Regions from separate parts of the Priestia sp. 53B2 genome, predicted to be linked through region 1. Evidence: riboswitches for the same ligand, from Rfam matches in the RefSeq annotation. Region 1 holds a riboswitch; each other region holds the start of a gene.
What was found. Region 1 has a riboswitch for thiamine pyrophosphate ahead of ACN6NE_RS13780 (thiamine phosphate synthase). Riboswitches for the same ligand answer to the same signal wherever they lie in the genome.
Positions count from the first base shown of each region.

Region 1 (5,593 bases):
TTTTTCACTTTATTATATAAATCCTCTTGTGAAGATTTATTGTCTCCATTGTTTGCTTCATTTTTTGAGCTAGAACCGCATGCGGCAAGCACAACTGTGAAAGCTAATAGTAGCGACAAAAGTGCAGCAAATTTCTTCATTTTCTAAACCCCCTAGTATTCTGATAGGAAATGATACTCTGTGATACTAAACAAGAACACAGCAAAAGTCAACAAAAAAAACTTATACGATTAATGTGACTTAAAATAAGGGAAATATACCTTCTATACACGGTTTGTCATAAGGATACAGAAAGATTTTAAAATTTGGATTAAGTGGATTTTTAAGGGAAATTAGAGGAGTAAAAAGGAAGTTTCATGCGACGATTTTCTCTTTCATTTTTTCATGACTTTTGGTGCAATAAACATATAGTTAAATGTTAAGGTAGAAATAAATTCCTTATGGTACACTTAAAGAAGAATTTATGAAACGGAGCGATATGATGAAAGCCATAAACTTAATCTCAATTGCCTTTGGTGCTATCGCTGGTACATATGCACGTTATTTGCTGAACCTTTCCTTATTATATACGGGCTATCCAATAGGAACGGTAATTGAAAACCTATTAGGAAGCTTCATACTAGGCCTATTAACAGGATTTTTTGCGTGGAAAAAGCCAAAAGAATGGATAAAGCTTGGACTAGGAGTTGGCGTGTGCGGCGGTTTTACAACGTATTCAACGTTTGCAGGAGACGTCATTTCTCTCACTCAGCACCATTTACTTGGGGGAGCCATTTATGTCATTGTCTCTTTAGTAGGTGGAATCCTTCTTGCTTTAGCAGGCTTTCTATGCGGTGAAGCGGCAGGGGAAAATTTAGTGAAAGTACATGAGGTGAAGTAAATGAGCATAGTGAGCTTGGCACTTGGCGGGGCAGCTGGAGGAATATGCCGATATCTTTTGGGTTTAAAAGTTACAAAAACAATTTCAAACCCTCCTTTTCCAGTATCAATGCTGTTTGTAAACTTGCTCGGTGCGTCTGGGCTTGGTCTTTTTTACGGTAGTTATTATGAAAAGGTCCCGAGTCATGCTTATGATGATTCAATATTTTTAATGATTGGCATTGGTTTTTTTGGTGCCTTTACCACTTTTTCAACGTTTAGTGTGGAAACCGTACAGTTAATTCGAGAAAAATCTTATCGAAAAATGTTGGCGTACGTGGGGATTTCAGCATTTGGAACAGTTGGTTTATTTACAGTCGGCTTACTGGCAGGAACGTTTTTATTTAAGTAAAGAGAACGTTTCTAGTAGGGAAAAACAAAAAGACGGAGAAGTAGAGAATGGATAGAAAAGCAGAAGTTTGGAAATACATTTTGTTGATTGTAGCTGTTGCAGGTCAGATCATCGGTTTTTTATTTTTATTTATAAATGTTGTGGCGGCATTTATTTTTTACGGTTTTTATATTCTAACTTTTATTATGTTACTCCTGCTGTTTATATGGGATCGGAAAAAGGAAAAAGACAAAGAAGAATTTGACGACTATACCGATTACTAACCATATAAAAAGCAGAATGATGCGGTGCGCCGGGCCTCTTAGTAAAGAAGCTTAAAAGATACATCTATAAAAGGAAGAGAGCCGTAAGAGCATAAAGAGATATTGTATTTACATCTAGTTGTGTTATAATTTTAAGTGCGAAAACAAAATCAATAAATAGCAATCACTAGGGGAGCTTTTTGAAGCTGAGACGAATGTATTTCGGACCCTTTGAACCTGATCTGGTTTGGACCAGCGTAGGGAAGTGGCGATCATGTTTACATAACGATGCATGCTAACCACTCTACGTTGTAGAGTGGTTTTTTGTATGTAATAAAGCCCTCTACACAAGACGAAGTGATTGAAATTTCTCTTTATTCTGAATGGAAAGGTTTCGATCATGTGGATATTCCTAAATTTCATGTCATTACAACAGATAAGCAGCCAATCGAAGAGCTTCAAAAAATTTTAACGGCTATCGCGCCTTTTGCGGGCGCTGTTCATATTAGAGAAAAAGAGAAAACGGCAAAGCAGATTCAATGTTTACTAGAAAGCCTGCCATTTTGTCGCTCTAAAATTATTGTGAATGACAGAGTTGATGTAGCGCATGCTTTAAAAGCAAAAGGCGTACAGCTTGCCTATCATAGTTTAGACGTTTCGTTTGTTATAGACGCATTTCCTTCTCTTATTGTCGGAAAGTCAGTTCACTCTGTGGAAGAGGCTTTAGAAGCTGAAAAAGATGGGGCTCACTACATTCTATACGGACATATTTATTCAACACATTCAAAAAAAGGATTAAAAAGTCGAGGGATAGCAGCACTAAAAGAAGTAGTAGACGCTGTGCAGATACCGGTTATTGCCATTGGAGGGATTACACCTGTAAATGCCAAAGAGGTGCTTCAAACAGGAGCACACGGTATAGCTGTGATGTCTGGTGTCATGCTTTCGCAAGATCCCCTCAAAGCGATTAAACAATATTCTCATATATGGACATCTGGAGGTGGAAAAAATGAAGCAGCATTATGATGTACTGTTAATCGGAGGAGGTATAATCAGCTCTTCTATCGCTTATCATCTGTCAAAACAAGGAGCTTCAGTAGCTATTCTTGAGCGCAATCAAATTGGTTGTGAAGCTTCAAGTGCAGCCGCTGGTATTTTAGGTGCTCAAGCTGAGATTGATGAAGAAGGCCCTCTTTTAGACCTTGCTATTAAGAGTAGAAGCATGTTTCCTGAACTGGTGAAGGAACTAAAAGAAAAAACGGCTATCGACATAGAGCTCATTCAAAAAGGCTTATTAAAAGTCGCTGTAACAGAAGAAGATGCACACGTATTAAAGAAAAAAGCCGCTCAGCACCACCGGTGGGATGAACATGTAAGATGGATCGATGTAAAAGAAGCGCGTTTGTTAGAACCGGGGCTCTCTCCAGACATATACGGAGCCATTACAATACCGGGAGACGGCCAGCTAGCTCCGGCTAAGTTAACGCAAGCTCTTGCTCATGGAGCCTTGTATCACGGAGCAGATGTATTCGAATACTGTGACGTTCATTCTCTTATTATGGAAAATGAAACAGTAAAAGGTGTACAGACGTCCAAAGGCTCTTTTTATGGAGAAAAAGTAGTTATTGCAGCAGGCTCATGGGCTAAACGATTTATTTCTTCTGAACATTTAGGTCAGGTGTTTCCTGTAAAAGGGGAGTGTATTGCTCTTCAAAGCCATAAGCCGCTGCTTTCTAAAACGATTTTTTTAGATGAAGGTTTTTACTTAGTGCCTAAGACTGGTGGAAGAATCGTAATAGGGGCAACTAAGCTACAGCATGATTTTACCAAGACGGTTTCTGCACAGGGTATTCAATTTTTGCTGAATAAAGCTTCTGCGCTTCTGCCAGCTATTAAAGAAGCCACATTTGAAAAAGCATGGGCAGGTCTTCGTCCACAAACAAATGATGGCTGGCCTTATTTAGGAGAGCATCCTGAAATAGCGAATCTACACATGGCATTTGGCCACTACCGAAACGGTATTTTATTAAGTGCTGCAACTGGAAAAATTATGGCTGATGCTTTGTTAGGGAAAAAGCCGAATCATTCATTTTTCACATCATTTCAGCTAACGAGAGTAATGGAGGGAGTTCATTGAATCTAATCATTAATGGTAAGACCGTTACTGTTGGAGATGAAATTGAAACGGTCGAGCACTTGTTGCAGGCTCAGAACCTGCATGAACGAGTGGTAATTGTTGAGCTAAACAAGAACATTTTACAAAAAGAAGAACATAGTGATGCAAGTTTAAAAGATGGAGATACATTAGAAGTCGTTTCATTTGTAGGAGGAGGATGAAGAGTATGTTAAAAATTGGACAGTATACATTTAATTCACGTTTATTATTAGGAACAGGGAAATTTCCGGACTTTACGACTCAGCGTCAAGCGGTAGAAGAGTCGGAAACAGAAATTTTAACATTTGCTGTTAGACGAATGGATATTTTTGATCAAAATCAGCCTAATTTACTAGAAGCGCTTGATGTGAAGCGTTTCACTCTTTTGCCTAACACTGCGGGAGCAAAAAATGCAGAAGAGGCCGTACGTATTGCTAAATTAGCAAAGGCTTCTGGACTTTGTGACATGGTGAAAGTAGAAGTAATTGGATGTGATAAAACGCTGCTTCCTGATCCAGTTGAAACATTAAAAGCTAGTGAAGAACTGTTAAAAGAGGGCTTTACCGTTTTACCTTACACATCAGATGATGTTTTACTTGCGCGTCGTTTAGAGGAGTTAGGGGTACATGCCATTATGCCAGGAGCTTCGCCTATCGGTTCAGGTCAAGGTATTATTAATCCGTTGAACATGCGTTTTATCATTGAACAATCAACTGTTCCAGTAATTGTAGATGCAGGTATTGGAACGGCTTCAGACGCAGCTCAAGCTATGGAGCTAGGAGCAGATGGTGTGTTATTAAATACAGCTGTTTCAGGAGCAAAAGATCCTGTGAAGATGGCTCGTGCTATGAAGCTAGCGATTGAAGCAGGAAGAGCAGCATTTGAAGCAGGACGTATTGAAAAGAAACAATATGCAACGGCAAGCAGTCCAACAGAAGGGATGAGTATCGGTTGATTAATCGTTATTCCCGCCAAGAACTGTTTCAACCTATTGGAAAAGGCGGACAGCAGCAAATTCAAGAAAAGCATGTTCTGATTGTAGGAGCAGGTGCTCTTGGAACAGGGAACGCCGAGGCCCTTGCACGAGCGGGGGTAAAGAAAATAACGCTCATTGACCGGGACTATGTAGAGTGGAGCAACCTTCAGCGGCAGCAATTGTATAGTGAAAAAGATGCTGATAAAAGAATCCCAAAAGCAATTGCCGCTAAAAAACGGCTTCATGATATTAATCATGATGTAAAAGTAGAAGCGCACGTAGCAGACGGTACCCCTCAAGTTTTAGAACAGCTTGTTGAGGGGGTAGATGTTATGATTGATGCAACCGATAATTTTGACACACGCCTTGTAATGAATGACTTATCACAAAAATATGATATTCCTTGGATTTACGGAGCATGTGTAGGAAGTTATGGAATTAGTTATACTATCATACCAAGTGAAACACCGTGTTTATCCTGTTTGCTTGAATCTGTACCGCTTGGAGGGTTAACATGTGATACAGTGGGAATTATTAGTCCTGCTGTACAAATGGTAGTCGCTCATCAAGTAACAGAAGTGTTAAAAATATTAGTCGGAGACTGGAATGCGCTCAGGAGGGAACTTGTTTCGTTTGACGTATGGAAAAATGAGTATACGAGCATCAATGTGAACGTGTTTCGCAAATCTGCTTGCCGCTCATGCGGCAGTGAACAAACGTATCCCTTTTTACAATATGAAAATCAAACGAAAACAGCTGTGCTATGCGGAAGAAACACCGTACAAATCCGTCCGGGCAAATCAGCCAAGCAGCCGCTGCAGTCTTTAGGTGAACGATTAAAAGAAAAAGGATATAAAATTGAACAAAATCCGTATTTGCTTTCTTTTTATGTAGATGATTACCGTTTAGTGATGTTTCAAGATGGGCGCGTCTTTGTCCATGGAACAAAT
Region 1 covers NZ_JBLZXA010000018.1:67,218-72,810, forward strand. The annotation lists gene ACN6NE_RS13760 (amino acid ABC transporter substrate-binding protein) at 1-140, opposite strand, end outside; gene ACN6NE_RS13765 (fluoride efflux transporter FluC) at 464-880, shown strand; gene crcB (fluoride efflux transporter CrcB) at 881-1,270, shown strand; gene ACN6NE_RS13775 (hypothetical protein) at 1,318-1,533, shown strand; TPP riboswitch at 1,692-1,793, shown strand; gene ACN6NE_RS13780 (thiamine phosphate synthase) at 1,915-2,538, shown strand; gene thiO (glycine oxidase ThiO) at 2,522-3,649, shown strand; gene thiS (sulfur carrier protein ThiS) at 3,646-3,849, shown strand; gene ACN6NE_RS13795 (thiazole synthase) at 3,855-4,622, shown strand; gene ACN6NE_RS13800 (thiazole biosynthesis adenylyltransferase ThiF) at 4,619-5,593, shown strand, end outside.

Region 2 (5,593 bases), on a different contig from region 1:
GAGTCTCTTTACAAAACAACAAGAGATAAGCTTTTTGGAATTGCGGAGCAAATCATTTTAGATGATTTGAATCATCCTCTTACGAAAGCCGCCGATGAGTTTTTTAACAACGAGGAAAAGGGCAGCGACATCGAAGAGCGAATTGATGAGATGGTGAAACGACACTTGGAGTTTAACCGGGAACTTTTGCAAAAAGGCATTGATGAAGGAGAGTTTTCTCCTAAAAATGCAGAACAGCTTGCAGTAGTTTTAGAAGGGCTGTTTGTTGGAATGAGCCGCATGTCTCGAAAAACGAACACGGAAAATGCCCTGCAGCTCTACCATTCAGCAATCGATGTATTTTTAAACGGAATTATAGCAAGGTCTTCTTAAATAATCGGGGATGCTTATTGCGGTAATGAGTAATCCCTCATTATTTTGTATTTTTATAGACCGAACGTTCAGTATTTTTGAAATCAGGAGGTTTATATGTCATTATTGTTAAGAAATCGAGCGGCGATTTTGCTGCTCATGCTAAATATTTTTATTATTTTTACAGGAATCGGTCTCGTGATTCCAATTATGCCAACATATATGACGGAGCTTCATATCAACGGCAGCGTGATGGGGCTTTTAGTAGCGGTGTTTTCACTAACTCAATTTCTGTTTTCACCTTTAGCGGGGCGGTTATCAGATTCGTTAGGAAGAAAGAAAATTATTGTAGCGGGAATGATTGTTTTTGCCTTGTCTGAATGGTTCTTTGGTTCAGTGAGTACACCTCTTTTATTATTTGTATCGAGAATGTTAGGCGGAGTCGGGGCCGCGCTTATTATGCCTGCTGTTATGGCTTATACAGCGGACGTGACGTCTGCTAAAGAACGCGCTAAAGGAATGGGCTATGTGACGGCCGCAATTACAACAGGATTTATTATTGGGCCCGGTATCGGAGGCTTTTTAGCTGAATACGGCATGCGTGTACCATTTTATATGGCCGCAGTAGCAGGAGGCTTGGCTGCAGTGATTACGCTTTTTGTTTTGCCAGAGTCTCGTCCTGTACAAAATCATGCTGTTTCAAACAATGAGAATCCAAAAGAAGATCGGCTGCTACTGCAGCTTATGAATTCCTATAAAGAACCTTATTTTTTAAGTTTAATTATTGTTTTTGTGACATCGTTTGGATTATCCAATTATGAAACGATTTTTTCACTATTTGTTGATCATAAATTTAGCTTTACGCCAAAAGATATTGCGTTTGTTATTACGTTTGGCTCTATTGCGGGGGCTGTAGTGCAGGTTACGATTTTTGGCTGGATTTTAAATAAGTTTGGTGAAAAAAGAGTGATTTCGTTTTGCTTGATGATGACGGGACTTTTTATTTTACTTACGCTATTTGTGCACACGTACTGGCTTATTATTGTTGTGACGTTCATCGTCTTTCTAGCAACAGATATTTTACGTCCGGCAATCAGCACGCAAATGTCGATGATGGCACAAGACGACCAAGGATATATAGCCGGACTAAATTCTGCTTATACAAGTCTTGGGAATATTATTGGACCCGTTGTAGCAGGCTTTCTCTTTGATATAAACATTAATTATCCGTACGTATCAGCTGCACTTGTACTGCTGCTTTGTTTTCTTTTATCTTTAAGAGCAGGGAAGGACAGAAAAACAGCTGTGAGAAATCAAGCGGTTTAAGAGAAATAACCATAAGGAAAAAATGATAGAATTCTTAGGGAATAGAAGACCTCCAGTAACTTACTGGAGGTCTTTTGAGTATTCTTTTAGGAAAGGTGTAAGGTTTACAACGCCACTCAGCCTATAGAGAAGATTTATTTTATCGGCAAAACAGTGAAATGGTTGCAAATAAAAAAGGTTAATAGTAAACTTTAAACGTAACAAGAATAGTATGGGAGCTTGCGCGGGGCAGGCTGAGAGTACAGGGACGCCTGTTGACCATTTGAACCTGTTGGATAATGCCAGCGCAGGGAATGTGAGTACATACCAAAGCACTTTGCGCATGCAAGGTGCTTTTTGTCTTTTTTTTGCAGTGTTAAAACTAAATGAAAAGAGTGAGAGAATATGGATATTAGTAAAATTTCAGCTCAATTAGAAAAAGTAAGAGATACAAGTCCGCTTGTTCATAATATTACGAATGTTGTGGTAACCAATTTTACTGCAAATGGACTGCTTGCACTAGGAGCTTCACCTGTTATGGCTTATGCGAAGGAAGAAGTGGCTGACATGGCACGAATCGCCGGAGCGCTTGTCTTAAATATGGGTACACTGACGGCTCAAGAAGTAGAAGCGATGAGAATAGCAGGAAAATCAGCAAATGAAAATGGCGTGCCGGTTATTTTCGATCCTGTAGGAGCCGGAGCGACACCGTTTCGTACAGAAGTAGCAGGTCAGCTTGTAGAAGAATTAAATATTGCAGTTATTCGTGGTAACGCTGCTGAAGTTGCGAATGTAGTAGGCGAGTCATGGCTCATTAAAGGCGTTGATTCATTAGAAGGGCAAGGAGACGTCATTGAACTTGCTGAGAAAGCAGCGAACAAATTAGATACAGTGATTGTTATCACGGGTAAACAGGATGTAATCACAGATGGAAACACAACGTATACAGTAGACAACGGTCACCCGTTATTTACGAAAGTGACGGGGACTGGATGTCTGCTGACATCAATAATAGGAGCTTTCGCTGCTGTAGAAAAAGAATATGTCGAGGCAAGCGTTGCTGCTTTAAGTTTTTACGGAGTGGCAGGTGAGATCGCCGCAGCGAAAAAAGGTGAAGAAGGGCCGGGAAGCTTTCAAATTGAGCTGTTAAACCAGCTTCATCTTTTATCCGGGCAGGATATTGAATCATATGCAAGAGTACATCAACGTTAAAAGGAGCCGGAAAATGACAAACGAAGAAATCAAAAAGCTGCTGCAAGTTTATTTTATAATGGGCAGCAATAACTGTACAAAAGATCCGAGAGAAGTGTTGAAAGAAGCAATTGAAGGCGGCGTTACCGTGTTTCAATTCCGTGAAAAAGGCGAGGGTGCCTTAACAGGAGAAGCGAAATATCAGCTGGCGAAAGAACTTCAGCAAATTTGTCAGCAGCATAGCGTTCCTTTTATCGTGAATGATGATCTTGACTTAGCGATCCGCTTACAAGCAGATGGCGTTCATATTGGACAAGAAGATGAAAAAGCGCATATTGTTCGAGAGAAAATAGGAAAAGGAATTGTGGGCGTTTCTGTTCATAATATACAAGAGCTGCAGCAAGCGATAAAAGACGGAGCGGATTATGTAGGAATGGGACCTGTTTTTCCTACTTCTACAAAAAAAGATGCAAAAGCAGTGCAAGGTACAAAATTAATTGAAGAAGTACGAAACCAGAATATTGACTTTCCAATTGTAGGAATCGGTGGCATCACACCTGAAAATGCCAAACAAGTAGTAGAAGCAGGTGCAGATGGCGTTTCTATTATTACCGCGATTAGCTTAGCAGCTTCTCCAAAAGAAAAAGCAGCTCAATTGAAAGAAGCGGTAGGAAAATAAAAAAAGCGCACAGTGTGCGCTTTTTTATTATAGCTGAACAGTTTGAGGAGTTTCTTCGCCTTCATTCATGAAGCGAATTTCGTTCGGCGTAATTTCAAGAACAACATACTCAGGGTCATTTGGACCGTCAAACCATTCTTTCATGTGATCGTTCCATATACGCCCTTTTAATTGATCACCAGTACGAAGAACAGCTGTCCCAGATAATTCTAAGTATTGATCGCCATATCCTTCGCCGCTGTAGCCCAATAGTACGTGCACGTTCGGATTGGCTTCGATTTCTTCTGCCTTATGTGTATTGATATTTGTTGGTGTGTAAAGAGCGATACCATCTTCATCGCTAAAGAATGTCATATAGCGAGAGTGGGGTTTGTTGTTTACAACTGTAGCTAATGTACCTACACGATTTCCTTCTAATACTTCGTTTACTTTTTTAGCAATTTTTTGTTCATTCATTTTATCCATCTCCTTTATTACTTTTTGTGTTCCTCAATCGAAGATAAATAAAACATACATGTCTAAAAAAAAGTAAGTTAACAATAAAATAATTATGTAAACTAATAAATTGAAAAATAAAAAAAGCTAGCTACAGCTAACTAAAAAATAAGCCCGCACTGCCGTAACCCTAAGTGTCTTAAATACCCAGATCTACTAGGTGGGTGCCCTCATAGCCGGGTTTAGCGTCCCAAGAAGGGCGTGCTATCTGCAGCTAAATTTTGAGCTCCCTTTTAACACTCAAAGGTTTAAGACAACATGAGTATACGCACAGCGCAGGTATGTATAACAAATGTAAATAAGATGCCGATATATAAATGTTTTCTAATTAATCAACTTTCATCGTACAAGAAATGATTATAACGGAATAATGAATGGAACGCAAGACTTTTATTTAAAGTTTTTCTTCTCTAACATCTTGGCGGGGAAGCAGTAACAAAATAAGAAAAGGGCCCGCAACTGGAATGAAACATAAAAGAAGGTAAGGCCGGGATGCTATCCTTTCTTTTGTCATAACGGAGTAAGAAAGCCACGTTAAAACAAAAAAATCAGCGGTCATCACGCTAACAAGCTGTGACTGCATAAAAGCATCTCCATAAGCTTTTATTGAACCTATGGATAGTCCGTATACGTAACCTGCAATCGTGAGCGCTAAGCATAGTCCAATCCATAGACGAGAAGAAATGATAGCAATGAAACGTGAAGGAATACGCGAACGTGGTCGAACTTTTTGTCCTTTCCAATGATAATAGAGCAAAAGAGAAAAAGCTCCAAGCGCAAATGATAGAAGAGAAAATGGCCATCCAGGCAGTTTGTATGTATCTTTTTTACAGATCATTAACATAAACAATACTGGGAAAAGTCCTAAAAAAGAGAATACCGTAACCACGAGCGGATCTACCTGTTGAAAATTTCCTGTGATAAGATTTTTAAACAGCAAATCATTAGCGGCGCTTGCTCCCGGAGCTAGCAGCAAGGCGTATAGTACAAGCATAGCCCATACAATGATATACATATTCTCAACTCCTTTTAATTGTTTTAGTGTACAAAAACCATTTCAGTATATTTCCCTGTCTTGTGACGAAGGGAAACACTTGAAACTCTTCTTTAATTAGGTGTAATATTACACTAAAGAAATGTGCGTGTATAGAAAGAAAGGGCTGTGAAAATGAATAAACAAGAAGTGATTAAATCAGTATCGGATAAAATACGATTAATTCGTTTAGAAAGAAACTATTCACAAGACAGAATGGCTGAAGTCATCGGTATTTCCAAAAAAACATTGGTTCAAATTGAAAAAGGGCGCACGGAAGCAGGGTGGACGACCACTGTTGCAGTATGCGGTTTGTTTGGTGACAGTGAAATCCTTCAATCGGTTTTAGGAGACGTTCCTTTAGAAGTAGTAGAAATCATTGCTCATAACGGGGTATCTTCTCCAAAAGATAAAACGCTCGGAGGAAGAGTATGGTGGAAAGAAATTCAAAAAGAAGGCTCTTTTCGTCTGCAGCAAAATATGATTAGTCAGCACTATCGCATTTTAGATGACCAAGACTATCGATGGTTTAGTTCATT
Region 2 covers NZ_JBLZXA010000027.1:317,690-323,282, forward strand. The annotation lists gene ACN6NE_RS22090 (TetR/AcrR family transcriptional regulator) at 1-372, shown strand, start outside; gene ACN6NE_RS22095 (MFS transporter) at 469-1,677, shown strand; TPP riboswitch at 1,879-1,987, shown strand; gene thiM (hydroxyethylthiazole kinase) at 2,062-2,868, shown strand; gene thiE (thiamine phosphate synthase) at 2,882-3,526, shown strand; gene ACN6NE_RS22110 (pyridoxamine 5'-phosphate oxidase family protein) at 3,554-3,982, opposite strand; RNA gene ssrS (6S RNA) at 4,129-4,306, opposite strand; gene ACN6NE_RS22120 (hypothetical protein) at 4,416-5,036, opposite strand; gene ACN6NE_RS22125 (helix-turn-helix transcriptional regulator) at 5,190-5,593, shown strand, end outside.
Region 2: another riboswitch for thiamine pyrophosphate. It lies ahead of thiM (hydroxyethylthiazole kinase); the one in region 1 lies ahead of ACN6NE_RS13780 (thiamine phosphate synthase).

Region 3 (5,593 bases), on a different contig from region 1:
TCGGATTCGGAATTGAGAGTTTCCTACCTTTTGTAAGGATTCACCCCAAGGCAGCTTTACTGCCGATAATGATTCCCCCGCTCTATACGATTAAGCTTATTATTCAGTTTTTATAAAATTAAAACGATCTATACGTTGTCATACGTTTTTTACAGTCAATAAAACTAAACAGAAGTCTTACTTTTACTTAACTTTATACTGCACAAATATTAATTTACTATTTTTCGACACGTTTTGTCAATACCCATGTTTATAAAACGCTTTCAAAAGGCGATAATATATATTTATGCAAAAAAGCTATTGCAACATTGCAATAGCTTTTTCTTGCTCTTTGAGTCTCTATTAGACGTTTAAGGGACTAAAGAACACGCGTGTTTATTTTATAAAAATACAAAATATAGAATAGCTGCTAACACAATTCGATACAGTGCAAATGGTACTAATTTGATACGATTAATTAATTTCAGGAAAAAGCGAATAGATACCAGCGCAAAAATAAAGGCGCTGATAAAACCAGCAATAAAAAATGGTAGTGCATCTGATGTGAAATACTGCCAGTTTTTAACCAATGAAAGTCCACTTGCTCCTGCCATGATTGGCACTGCCATAATAAATGTAAAATCTGCCGCTGCCTTATGGCTCATTCCAAGAAGAACTCCTCCTGAAATCGTTGAGCCTGAACGAGAAAAACCTGGCCAAAGAGCAATACATTGAAACAGCCCTATACCCAGTGCTTGTCCATAAGACATTTGGTCCACCGTCTCTACACGCGGACGTTTAGGTCCAAACAAATCTGCTAGAATCATTAATACAGCTCCGACTACTAAGCCAATTAGCACCGTATTTAAAGAAAACAAATGTTCATCAATGTAATCATCAAACAAAAGTCCTAACACTCCTGCGGGTAATAGACCAACAATTACCTGCATTAAATTCAAGCGATTTGTCGGTCCAATTGGAGCAGCTGGCTTTTTTCCCAATCCTAATAAATTAATAAAACGATCTTTAAAAATAACTACTACTGCTAAGATCGACCCTAGCTGAATAACAATTTTAAATGTATTAGCTACTGGAGATGAAAATAATTCTTTTGAATTTAACCACAGGTCATCCACAATAATCATATGCCCAGTTGACGAAACAGGAGCAAACTCTGTTAAACCTTCTACAATCCCTAAAATGATTGCTACAATAATTTCCCACATAAAGCTATGTACCTTGCCTTTCTTTCAAATTAATAAGCTTATCGCTTCGTTTTACATGCTCAACTATTTTCCTATTTTGACACTTGCTTTTTTATCATAATTGTTAAAACTATGAAATACAATGTGTATTTGCAAAAAGATAAGAATCTTTAATAATTTGTAATAAAAACCTTACATGCTATAATCAAAAAACACGATATCAGCTTTTATTTATTTTAGAAAGTAGTCACTATGTTCGGTATAAATTCCGGTCCCTTAGCTAAAAATGAATCATCTAGACTATTTTTCTTTAGTGTGAAAAAATGACTAAATCATTATGTTTTTTCCATCCCCTTTACTGTCATCTATCATTTTAATCAACTAGCGCTTGCTTATACGACATATCCCCTAAGTAATTTGAAACTTTTTTCTCTCTTTTCTCGTATATAGTAGTATCTTTTTTAGGAGGCTTTTTACTATGAATGGAAATGTACGTACAATGAAATGGGTCACTGCTGGGTATGAAGCCTTGCTGGGAATTCCTTTAATTGGCGCGGGGATTGTTATGGGCTTTAGTTATACTCCTCTTTTTATTGGATTTATTCTTCATGCTATCACACTCATTTTAGCTAATAGACGAGGGTTATCTGCGTATGGAAACATACTAGGGATTGTTACTTCACTGGTTGCTTGGATTCCATTTTTAGGGTTTATCATGCACATTATTACAGCTATTGTGATTGCAATCGATGCTGCTAGACAACGTTAATTGTCTAGCTTTTTTTATTTAAGGGTTGATTTTTTACCGAATGATGGTAAACTTAAGCCGTAAATTGAATAATTTGAATGTTATTTCTACTAGGGGTGTCTGATAGCTCAGGCTGAGAGAAGAGTGCAATAAAACTCTTTAACCCTTTGAACCTGATTTGGGTTATACCAGCGGAGGGAAGTAGTCTTAAAAAGAATAGTATATGTTTATTCTTTTTTCGCCTATTCCATCGGGTTCTGTCTATCACAGAACCCGATTTTTTTATGGTTCGGTATAGCTACACTTTATGCGAAACCGGAGGAATATGTAATGTCAAAACAAAATGTATCAGTTTCTATGAAAAAGCCTTTTCCAAACAGTCACAAAGTATATGTCCAAGGATCCAGAGAAGACCTTAAAGTGCCTATGCGTGAAATTCATCAGTCTCCTACTACAGGATCTTTTGGTGAAGAAGAAAATAGTCCCGTACGTGTATACGACACGAGCGGTGTTTATACAGATCCCTGTTATGAAATTAATTTACAAAAAGGATTACCGGCTCTGCGCGAAAAGTGGATTGCAGAACGAAACGATGTAGAAACATATCAAGGCCGTACGGTTCAGCCACAGGATAACGGTTATTATGATGGTGATCCAAGAGACCAGTACGAGCGCTTTATCACTAATCGTTTACCTTTGCGCGCGAAAAAAAATCAAAATGTAACGCAAATGCACTATGCGAAAAAAGGAATCATCACACCCGAAATGGAATTTATCGCTATTCGTGAACAGATGGATCCTGAAGTCGTGCGTGAAGAAGTAGCAAGAGGACGTGCCATTATCCCTAATAATATCAATCACCCTGAGAGCGAACCGATGATTATCGGCCGCAAATTCCACGTGAAAATTAATGCTAATATCGGAAATTCAGCTATTCGTTCAGCTATTGAAGATGAAGTAGAAAAAATGACATGGGCAACGCGTTGGGGAGCCGATACAATTATGGATTTATCAACAGGAAAGGATATCCACACAACACGCGAATGGATTATCCGCAACTCGCCTGTTCCTGTAGGGACCGTTCCTATTTACCAAGCGCTTGAAAAAGTAAAAGGCGTAGCAGAAGATCTAACGTGGGAAGCATATCGCGATACATTAATTGAACAAGCAGAACAAGGTGTTGATTATTTTACTATTCACGCAGGTGTTCTTTTACGCTATATTCCTCTGACAGCGAAACGTACGACAGGTATTGTTTCACGCGGAGGATCCATCTTGGCGCAGTGGTGTTTAGCTCATCATGAAGAGAACTTTTTATATACTCGCTTTGAAGAAATCTGTGAAATCTGTAAAGCATACGATATTTCTATTTCGCTTGGCGATGGGCTACGTCCTGGTTCCATTGCAGATGCTAATGATGAGGCACAGTTCGGTGAATTAGAAACGCTTGGTGAATTAACTAAAATTGCTTGGAAACACGATGTTCAAGTTATGATTGAAGGTCCTGGACATGTCCCTATGCACCTCATCAAAGAAAACGTAGATAAACAAATGGAAATATGCCAAGAAGCTCCCTTCTATACTCTTGGACCGCTTACAACCGACATCGCTCCAGGCTATGACCATATTACATCAGGTATTGGGGCTGCAATGATTGGCTGGTTTGGGACAGCTATGCTTTGCTACGTAACACCAAAAGAACATTTAGGTCTGCCGAATAAAGAAGACGTTCGAGAAGGGGTTATCACCTATAAAATTGCTGCGCATGCCGCTGACCTAGCAAAAGGCCATCCAGGAGCACAAAAACGCGATAACGCGCTGTCTAAAGCAAGATTTGAATTTAGATGGAATGATCAATTTAACCTGTCACTAGATCCAGAGCGCGCAAAAGAATATCACGATGAAACACTTCCCGCTGAAGGTGCTAAAACAGCCCATTTCTGTTCAATGTGTGGACCTAAATTCTGTTCGATGCGTATTTCTCAAGATATTCGTAACATGGCTCAAGAAAATGAAAAAGATGTAAACGAAGTAAGAAAAGAAGGAATGAAAGAAAAAGCTAAAGAGTTTGTTAACAGTGGTTCAAATATCTATCAATAATGAAGTAGAACAGCTTAAAGAACAAATTAAGCAGCTTGAACAAAAGTTATTATTTGTTCAGCAAAATTGTCAGCATATTATCGTTGAATCATCCCATTCTTCGGTAAGGCGCTGCATTAAGTGTTTCTATCAACAAGAGGCAGTGGCTAGGACAAAAGCATTTTAGTTGAAGAAAGATCCGAACGATGAATCGTTCGGATCTTTTCATTGTGATGGTAAACGTAGGCTTCATATCTGTAGCTGCTTCTAGCTATTGATTCAGTTATGTCTCCATCTCTTTATCTTTTTTTGAAACGTGCTTTCAGCACGTTCTTGACCCAATATAGTATTTTAATAATAACCCAGCCTATAAATGTACCTAGCGTGTTCAAAAAGATATCATCAATGTCAAATACTCGTTCCGTTAGCTTGTACTGTAAAATTTCAATTAAAAAACTGATTAAGAAACCCGTCGTAAACACTTGGATAAAACCATCAAACCACTTCATAAACAAAGGAATAAACATTCCAAGCGGCGCAAACATTACGATATTTCCCAGTATATTTGTCAGAGTAAGCATTATATTGCCGCTTTCCCACATCAGACGGATTGTACTAAATAAATCCAAGTTCATTGCTTTTCCGTAAACATGTTCGTTTTCCCGTATGAGAGTAGCATAAATGACCACTGCCGTATACGCAATAAATAGAATAAACATGACTTTTTTAACGATTGACCTGATGCTTACATTCACTTCAACATCACCTTCTTTGACTCCCAAAACCATTTATTATTATCTATATGTACCCGTCCACTGCTTTCATTCGTAGTGAATGTATTTACATGCTTTTTTATCCTATCACATCAATAAATAAATACAATTCCCTTTATACAATTTTATTAAACTTGATTCTTTATAAATAAAAATCCTCATCATTTTATTCTACTCATTTCATTAATTTCTACATCTATAAATAATAAGAAGCAGCGAGATAACACTTCGCTGCTTCTTATTTAATCTGGATAATAAGGATTCAAATGGATTAATACTTCCTGAATATTATCATGCTTTTTCATAAGTGTTGCTTTGATTTCTCGTCCTAAATCATGACCTTCCTTAATTGTTTTAAAGTGGTCAATTGAAATACGTACATCCACCAATATATAATGGCCATGTTCTCTTGCTCGAACGCGATCAATCCGCTTCACATCTTCAAATTCATAAATGCTTTCTTCAAGTTCTTTCAGTAGCTCTTCATCAATATTGCCTTCCATTAAGATTTGAAAAGACTCTCCCATCATTTGTCTGGCAATGTTAAAAATTAAATAAGCAACAAAGATACTTGCTATTTTATCTCCGTATAACAGCAGTTGAACATCCATTTTATCACCAATAATCGATAATAAAACACCAATTGCCGCTGCAATAGAAGCAACAATATCTGCTTTATGATCAAATGCAATTGCCTCAATTGCCTTACTGTGGTGCTGCTTCGCTACGTTTAAAGAATAACGGTACAACAATACCTTTGCTATGTATGAAATAACAGCAATCCACATGGCTAAAATATTTGGAGATTC
Region 3 covers NZ_JBLZXA010000016.1:29,335-34,927, reverse strand. The annotation lists cyclic di-AMP (ydaO/yuaA leader) riboswitch at 1-107, opposite strand, end outside; gene ACN6NE_RS13280 (undecaprenyl-diphosphate phosphatase) at 381-1,205, opposite strand; gene ACN6NE_RS13275 (hypothetical protein) at 1,663-1,953, shown strand; TPP riboswitch at 2,035-2,149, shown strand; gene thiC (phosphomethylpyrimidine synthase ThiC) at 2,263-4,032, shown strand; gene ACN6NE_RS13265 (hypothetical protein) at 4,010-4,198, shown strand; gene ACN6NE_RS13260 (VanZ family protein) at 4,311-4,766, opposite strand; gene ACN6NE_RS13255 (cation diffusion facilitator family transporter) at 5,027-5,593, opposite strand, start outside.
Region 3: another riboswitch for thiamine pyrophosphate. It lies ahead of thiC (phosphomethylpyrimidine synthase ThiC); the one in region 1 lies ahead of ACN6NE_RS13780 (thiamine phosphate synthase).

Region 4 (5,593 bases), on a different contig from region 1:
GAAACAGTAACGAAAGTTGGCTATAAAAAATTTATGAAAGGGCAGACGGTTATCGTACCAGGAGTACAGTTTCGTCTTGCTACGTTCATCCTGCGCTTCGTGCCAAGAAAGTGGCTTACATCCGTTGTCCGAAGAACGCAAGAAATTAAATAAAGGAGAATATATATGAGTGAAAAAGCAGTCGAGTTATTTCGTGCCAGCATTCCTATTTTTCAGGCTCTAAGTGATTCAGCAAGACAAGATATTATTTTGCTGCTCGCCGAAAAAGAGCCTTTAACCGTTAATGAAATTGCAAACGAGTCTACTCTATCACGACCGGCAATTTCTCATCATTTAAAAATTTTACGCGATCAAAAGCTTGTGCAAATTGAGCAAAAAGGGACGCAGAGATATTATTCACTAGCTTTAAGTGAGGCAGTTGAGCTATTAAAAAGCTTGCTTGCTACAGTTGAAAGCGAATGTTTATAGGGAGATGAAAGAGATGAACCACGAGCGATTCTATATCACAGATAAAACGGTCATTGAACATATTGTCTCTACACAAAAGCAGTATTTCTATGCGCAAAAGACAAAGAGTATCAGCAGCCGTATTCAAGCGCTGAATAAGCTAAGAGACGTAGTCAAACAAAACGAGCAGAGAATTATGGATGCTTTAAAACAAGATTTAAATAAATCTGAAGTAGAGGCCTACACGTCGGAAATTGGGATTTTACTAGAGGAAATTCGATTTACGCTTAAACATTTAGCAAAATGGATGAAGCCTAAAAAAGTAAAAACCGCTTTAACACATGTGGGATCTAAAGGGGAAATTGTTCCTGAACCGTATGGAGTCGCGTTAATTATTGCTCCGTGGAACTATCCGTTTCAATTAGCACTGTCTCCTTTAGTAGGAGCGATTGCCGCTGGAAACACGGCGATTATAAAACCTTCTGAATTAACGCCTAGCGTATCTCGCGTTATACAAGAATTACTAGCTGAGGCTTTTGATCCAGCATTTGTGACGGTGATTGAAGGCGCTGTAGACACAACAAGCCTGCTTTTAAAACAGCCGCTTGATTATATTTTCTTTACGGGAAGTGTAAATGTAGGGAAAATTATTATGCAAGAAGCAGGGAAGCAGCTTATTCCAGTCACGCTTGAGCTAGGCGGGAAAAGTCCGTGCATTGTACATGAAGATGCAAATCTAGATCTTGCAGCAAAACGAATTATGTTTGGCAAAGGAATGAATGCAGGGCAAACGTGCGTTGCTCCTGATTATTTGCTCGTCCATAAAAAAGTGAAAGCGCAGCTGATAGAGAAACTTCGCGAAGCGATTTCTCAATTTTACGGTAGTAATCCGCTTGAAAGCGACCGCTACGGCCGTATTGTCAGTGAGCGCCATTTTACTCGGCTAGTTGAGTTTTTAAAAGACGGAAATGCTATAGTTGGAGGCGGATACAATAAAAACACGCTAACAATAGAACCTACGGTGTTAAGTGAAGTAAGCTGGACATCAGATGTCATGCAAGAAGAAATCTTTGGGCCTATTCTTCCTATGATTGAATATGAAACACTAGACGAAGTCATTCATAAAGTTCAAGAAAAAGCTAAGCCGTTAGCTCTTTACTTATTTACAGAAAGTGAAGATGTGCAAAACGTCATAACGGAGCGTCTTTCATTTGGAGGAGGCTGTATAAACGATACGCTTATGCATATCGCTACGCCATATTTGCCGTTTGGCGGAGTGGGAGAAAGCGGCACGGGTCAATATCATGGAAAAGACAGCTTTCAGACATTTACTCATTTTAAAAGCATGCTGTCTCAAACAACCAAGTTTGATTTGTCATTCCGCTATCCTTCGGAAAAACAAAACTTGAAAATGATCAAAAAATTATTGAAATAAAAGAGCCTCCTGATAGGAGGCTTTTTCGTTATTTTGAAAGTGAAAGCTGAGAAAGCGGCCATTTTTCTTGGGTATATGCCATTTCCCAAAATAAATACTCGAGTTCACAGCTTTTGATGAAGTGATCTTTCATACGGTTACGTTCTTCTTCAGTCGCTTGTTCGGCGAGTTCATCAAGCTTGTTACAAAACCATTGTGTTGTGCCATTCATTTCTTCATTATTATAAAACTGAATCCATTCATAAAAAGGATGAGAAGGAGATGGATTTACTTGTTCTGTAATGCGCTGGCCAATTTCAACGTACGTCCATGGACATGGAAGAAGTACTGCAATGATTTCTGCTAAGCTGCCTGTATGCGCAACACTTGTCATATGGTTAATGTAGTGGCTGGCCGTCGGTGAAAGCGTCTCAGTGTGAAGGTCTTCATAACGTACGCCTGCTACTTCACAAAAATTATTGTGAGGGTGTACTTCACTATGTAATACCGTAGAAATGCCGGCATTAAAGGCTTCCATTTCGGTACGCGTGCGGCATTTCGTTAAAGCAGCGCCGTAAATGCGAACAAATGCTGTTAAGTATTCGTAATCTTGAGAAACGTAATGAATAAGCGCTTCTTTTGGCACGTTTCCTTCAGCAATTCCTTTAATAAAAGGATGGTTAAAAATGGCTTCGTAAATATAGTTTGCTTCTTGTCTTAATTGAGATGAAAATGACATCAAAATCCTCCTTTAATTATGAGAAAGTCACAAACAAGCACATAAAGGAAATAAAAAACACTCCGTTTATAAACGGAGTGGCAAAGGACAGTAAAAAAACTGAACATTGCCACTTTCCTACGCTGGTATGAGCCAGATCAGGTTCAAAGGGATCAAGAAAACTTGTCTCAGCCGGTGGGCACCCCTAGTGGACTTCCTATTAATCTATGTTTAACTTACCATATATTCTGAAAAATAGAAAGCGTTATAGGAAAATGTGCGCTAACCGTTTTTATTTCTTAAAGAGGAAGCTTCTTAAAGCTATTTTTAATCATTTTTGTTTAAAAATGCATATTTTTAGGGAAGAAGAGGTATTAATGAAGGGAAGAGCCGTTTTCGTCTCCGAAACATTCCCATATAAATAGAAGAAAGGAGAGAACAAAATGGCGAAATTTCGTTTGTATGCTGTATTAAATACAGTAGGCTTGGCTATTACACTGCTTGTGAATTATTTAGCAAATGCTATTCCAATAGGAGGCAAAACAACGGGAGAAGCTTCTGCGCAAGTTCCTACGTTGTTTACACCAGCGGGTTATGCCTTTGCTATCTGGGGCGTTATTTATTTATTATTAACCATTTGGGTTATACGCCAATTTTTTGCAAGAGAAGATCAAAAGGAAATATATGCACGTATCGGCATTTGGTTTTTTCTAAACTGTTTGTTAAATAGTGCGTGGATTTTTATTTTCCAAAACGATTACTATAAGTTATCCCTTTTAGTTATGCTCTTTATTTTAGGCACATTAATGATTGTATATTCCATTATTCAGCATTCTCGGATGACGACATGGTTTATGCGTCTGCCGATTTCGCTTTATCTTGGATGGATTTCTGTTGCGACTATTGTCAATGTGTTTGTCGTATTTCAAGCAAATGGAATACAGCACTTGTTTGGCCTAAACGAGTTAGTATGGACGATTATTATGCTGCTGGTAGGAGGTGCGCTGGGCAGTATGTTTACATTAAAAAACCGAGACGCTGTTTATCCGCTTGTTTTTATTTGGGCTTATATTGCCATTGCAGTGAAGCAAAGTGGAAATCAGCCAATTGTCATTACTGTCATCATTTCAGTTGTTTTATTAGCAATTGCCATTATTGTGGGACTCATTAAACGCTATAGACGTTTTTAAAAAGAAGCTCTAGCTTTTGTAAGCTAGAGCTTTTTATGATGCTCTTTTGATTGTAAAAAAGCAGCTGTAAAAGCAATTAAGCTAATTAAAATACCAAAAGGAACAACAATTGGTACGAATGATAAAATAAATGTCATAAGTGTAACCTCCATGTTGCATCGGTGCATAATGAAAAATTCAACTTTTTTAAATTGAAGTTCCGCTATTATAGTATGCTAGGCTTTATGTTTGGAGCCTATATGTTTAGAAATAAACGAAAAAGGCAACATACGTTACATACAGGTTATATTAGGAGGAGTTAAAATGGAAACATATTTAGTCGCTTACACAGATAAAGATGATATGGAATATAAACAAGTGACGTGCGAGAGTTATGAAGATGCAGAGCGTACGGTCCTTCGTTTAGAGAGAGAAGGGCATATGCATATTGAAGAAATTTCAAATCAAGAAGCCTACCGTGGAGATGAATCATCGTACAGAGAATAAATTTTGAATAGAAACACCAACCTTAAAATGAAGAAGCAGCTGCTTCTTCATTTTTCTATTCTATATAGATATCGTTTTATAGAAAAAAGTAAAACGGGAATGATTTTCTTCTGCATTTATGGTACAGTACTAATCAGGTGAGTTTTGAGTTTAGAAGAGGAGAGAGTAACATTATATGAGTAAAGGAAATCAGTGGTCTTCACGCCTCGGTTTTATTTTAGCATCTGCTGGGGCAGCAATTGGTCTAGGAGCGATATGGAAGTTTCCATACGTAACGGGAACCAGTGGCGGTGGAGCGTTTTTTGCGTTGTTTATTTTATTTACGATTTTTATTGGATTGCCGCTTCTGTTGGCAGAATTTATCATTGGAAGACATACGGGAAAAGAAGCGATTAGTGCTTATAAGGCAATTGCTCCAAAATCCGTTTGGGTATGGATTGGCAGGCTGGGAGTACTAAGCTGTGTCGTTTTGCTTTCCTTTTACAGCGTCGTTGGCGGCTGGGTGATTTTATATACGATTATGAGCGTAACCGGTATGCTAAGCGGAAAAGAGTACGGCCCGTTGTTCAATGCCGTCATTAGCCAACCTTATGTAGTATTAGGTGCACAGGCGCTGTTTTTATTAATTACAGTGTTTGTTATTTCAAAAGGTGTACAAAAAGGAATAGAGCGTGCTAATAAATACATGATGCCGCTGTTATTTATCTGTTTTATCATTATCGTGGTGCGTTCTTTAACATTAGATGGAGCAATGGACGGAGTAAAGTTCTTTTTAAAACCGGATTTTTCAGCCATTACAGGGTCATCTGTTCTCTATGCGCTCGGTCAGTCGTTTTTCTCGCTTTGCGTGGGATTATCCTGCATGGTGACATATAGCTCTTATTTAGGGAAAAAAGTAAGCTTGACGCGTTCAGCTGGCACTATTGCTATTTTGAACTTGTTTGTTTCGCTGCTGGCGGGCTTGGCTATTTTTCCAGCCGTTTTTTCATTTGGATTAAAGCCAACTGAAGGACCTGGACTTTTGTTTGTGGTCTTGCCAACAGTATTTGAGAAAATGCCGTTTGGTACCGTCTTTTTAGCACTGTTTTTAATTTTATTTTTATTTGCTACGCTTACGTCTGCTTTCTCACTGCTGGAAATTATCGTCGCTGCTTTAACCAAAGACGATCAGACAAAACGAACTCGCTACGCTTCTTCATCAGGGATTCTTGTGTTTGTGGTAGGTATCCCATCAGCGCTTTCGTTTGGTGTACTAAAACATGTCTCACTTTTTGGCAGAAGTATATTTGACGTAGCTGACTTTTTTGTGAGCAACTTAATGCTGCCTCTTGGAAGTTT
Region 4 covers NZ_JBLZXA010000027.1:301,557-307,149, forward strand. The annotation lists gene ACN6NE_RS22005 (SDR family NAD(P)-dependent oxidoreductase) at 1-153, shown strand, start outside; gene ACN6NE_RS22010 (ArsR/SmtB family transcription factor) at 166-468, shown strand; gene ACN6NE_RS22015 (aldehyde dehydrogenase) at 482-1,882, shown strand; gene tenA (thiaminase II) at 1,911-2,600, opposite strand; TPP riboswitch at 2,698-2,796, opposite strand; gene ACN6NE_RS22025 (TspO/MBR family protein) at 3,023-3,769, shown strand; gene ACN6NE_RS22030 (hypothetical protein) at 4,073-4,255, shown strand; gene ACN6NE_RS22035 (sodium-dependent transporter) at 4,431-5,593, shown strand, end outside.
Region 4: another riboswitch for thiamine pyrophosphate. It lies ahead of tenA (thiaminase II); the one in region 1 lies ahead of ACN6NE_RS13780 (thiamine phosphate synthase).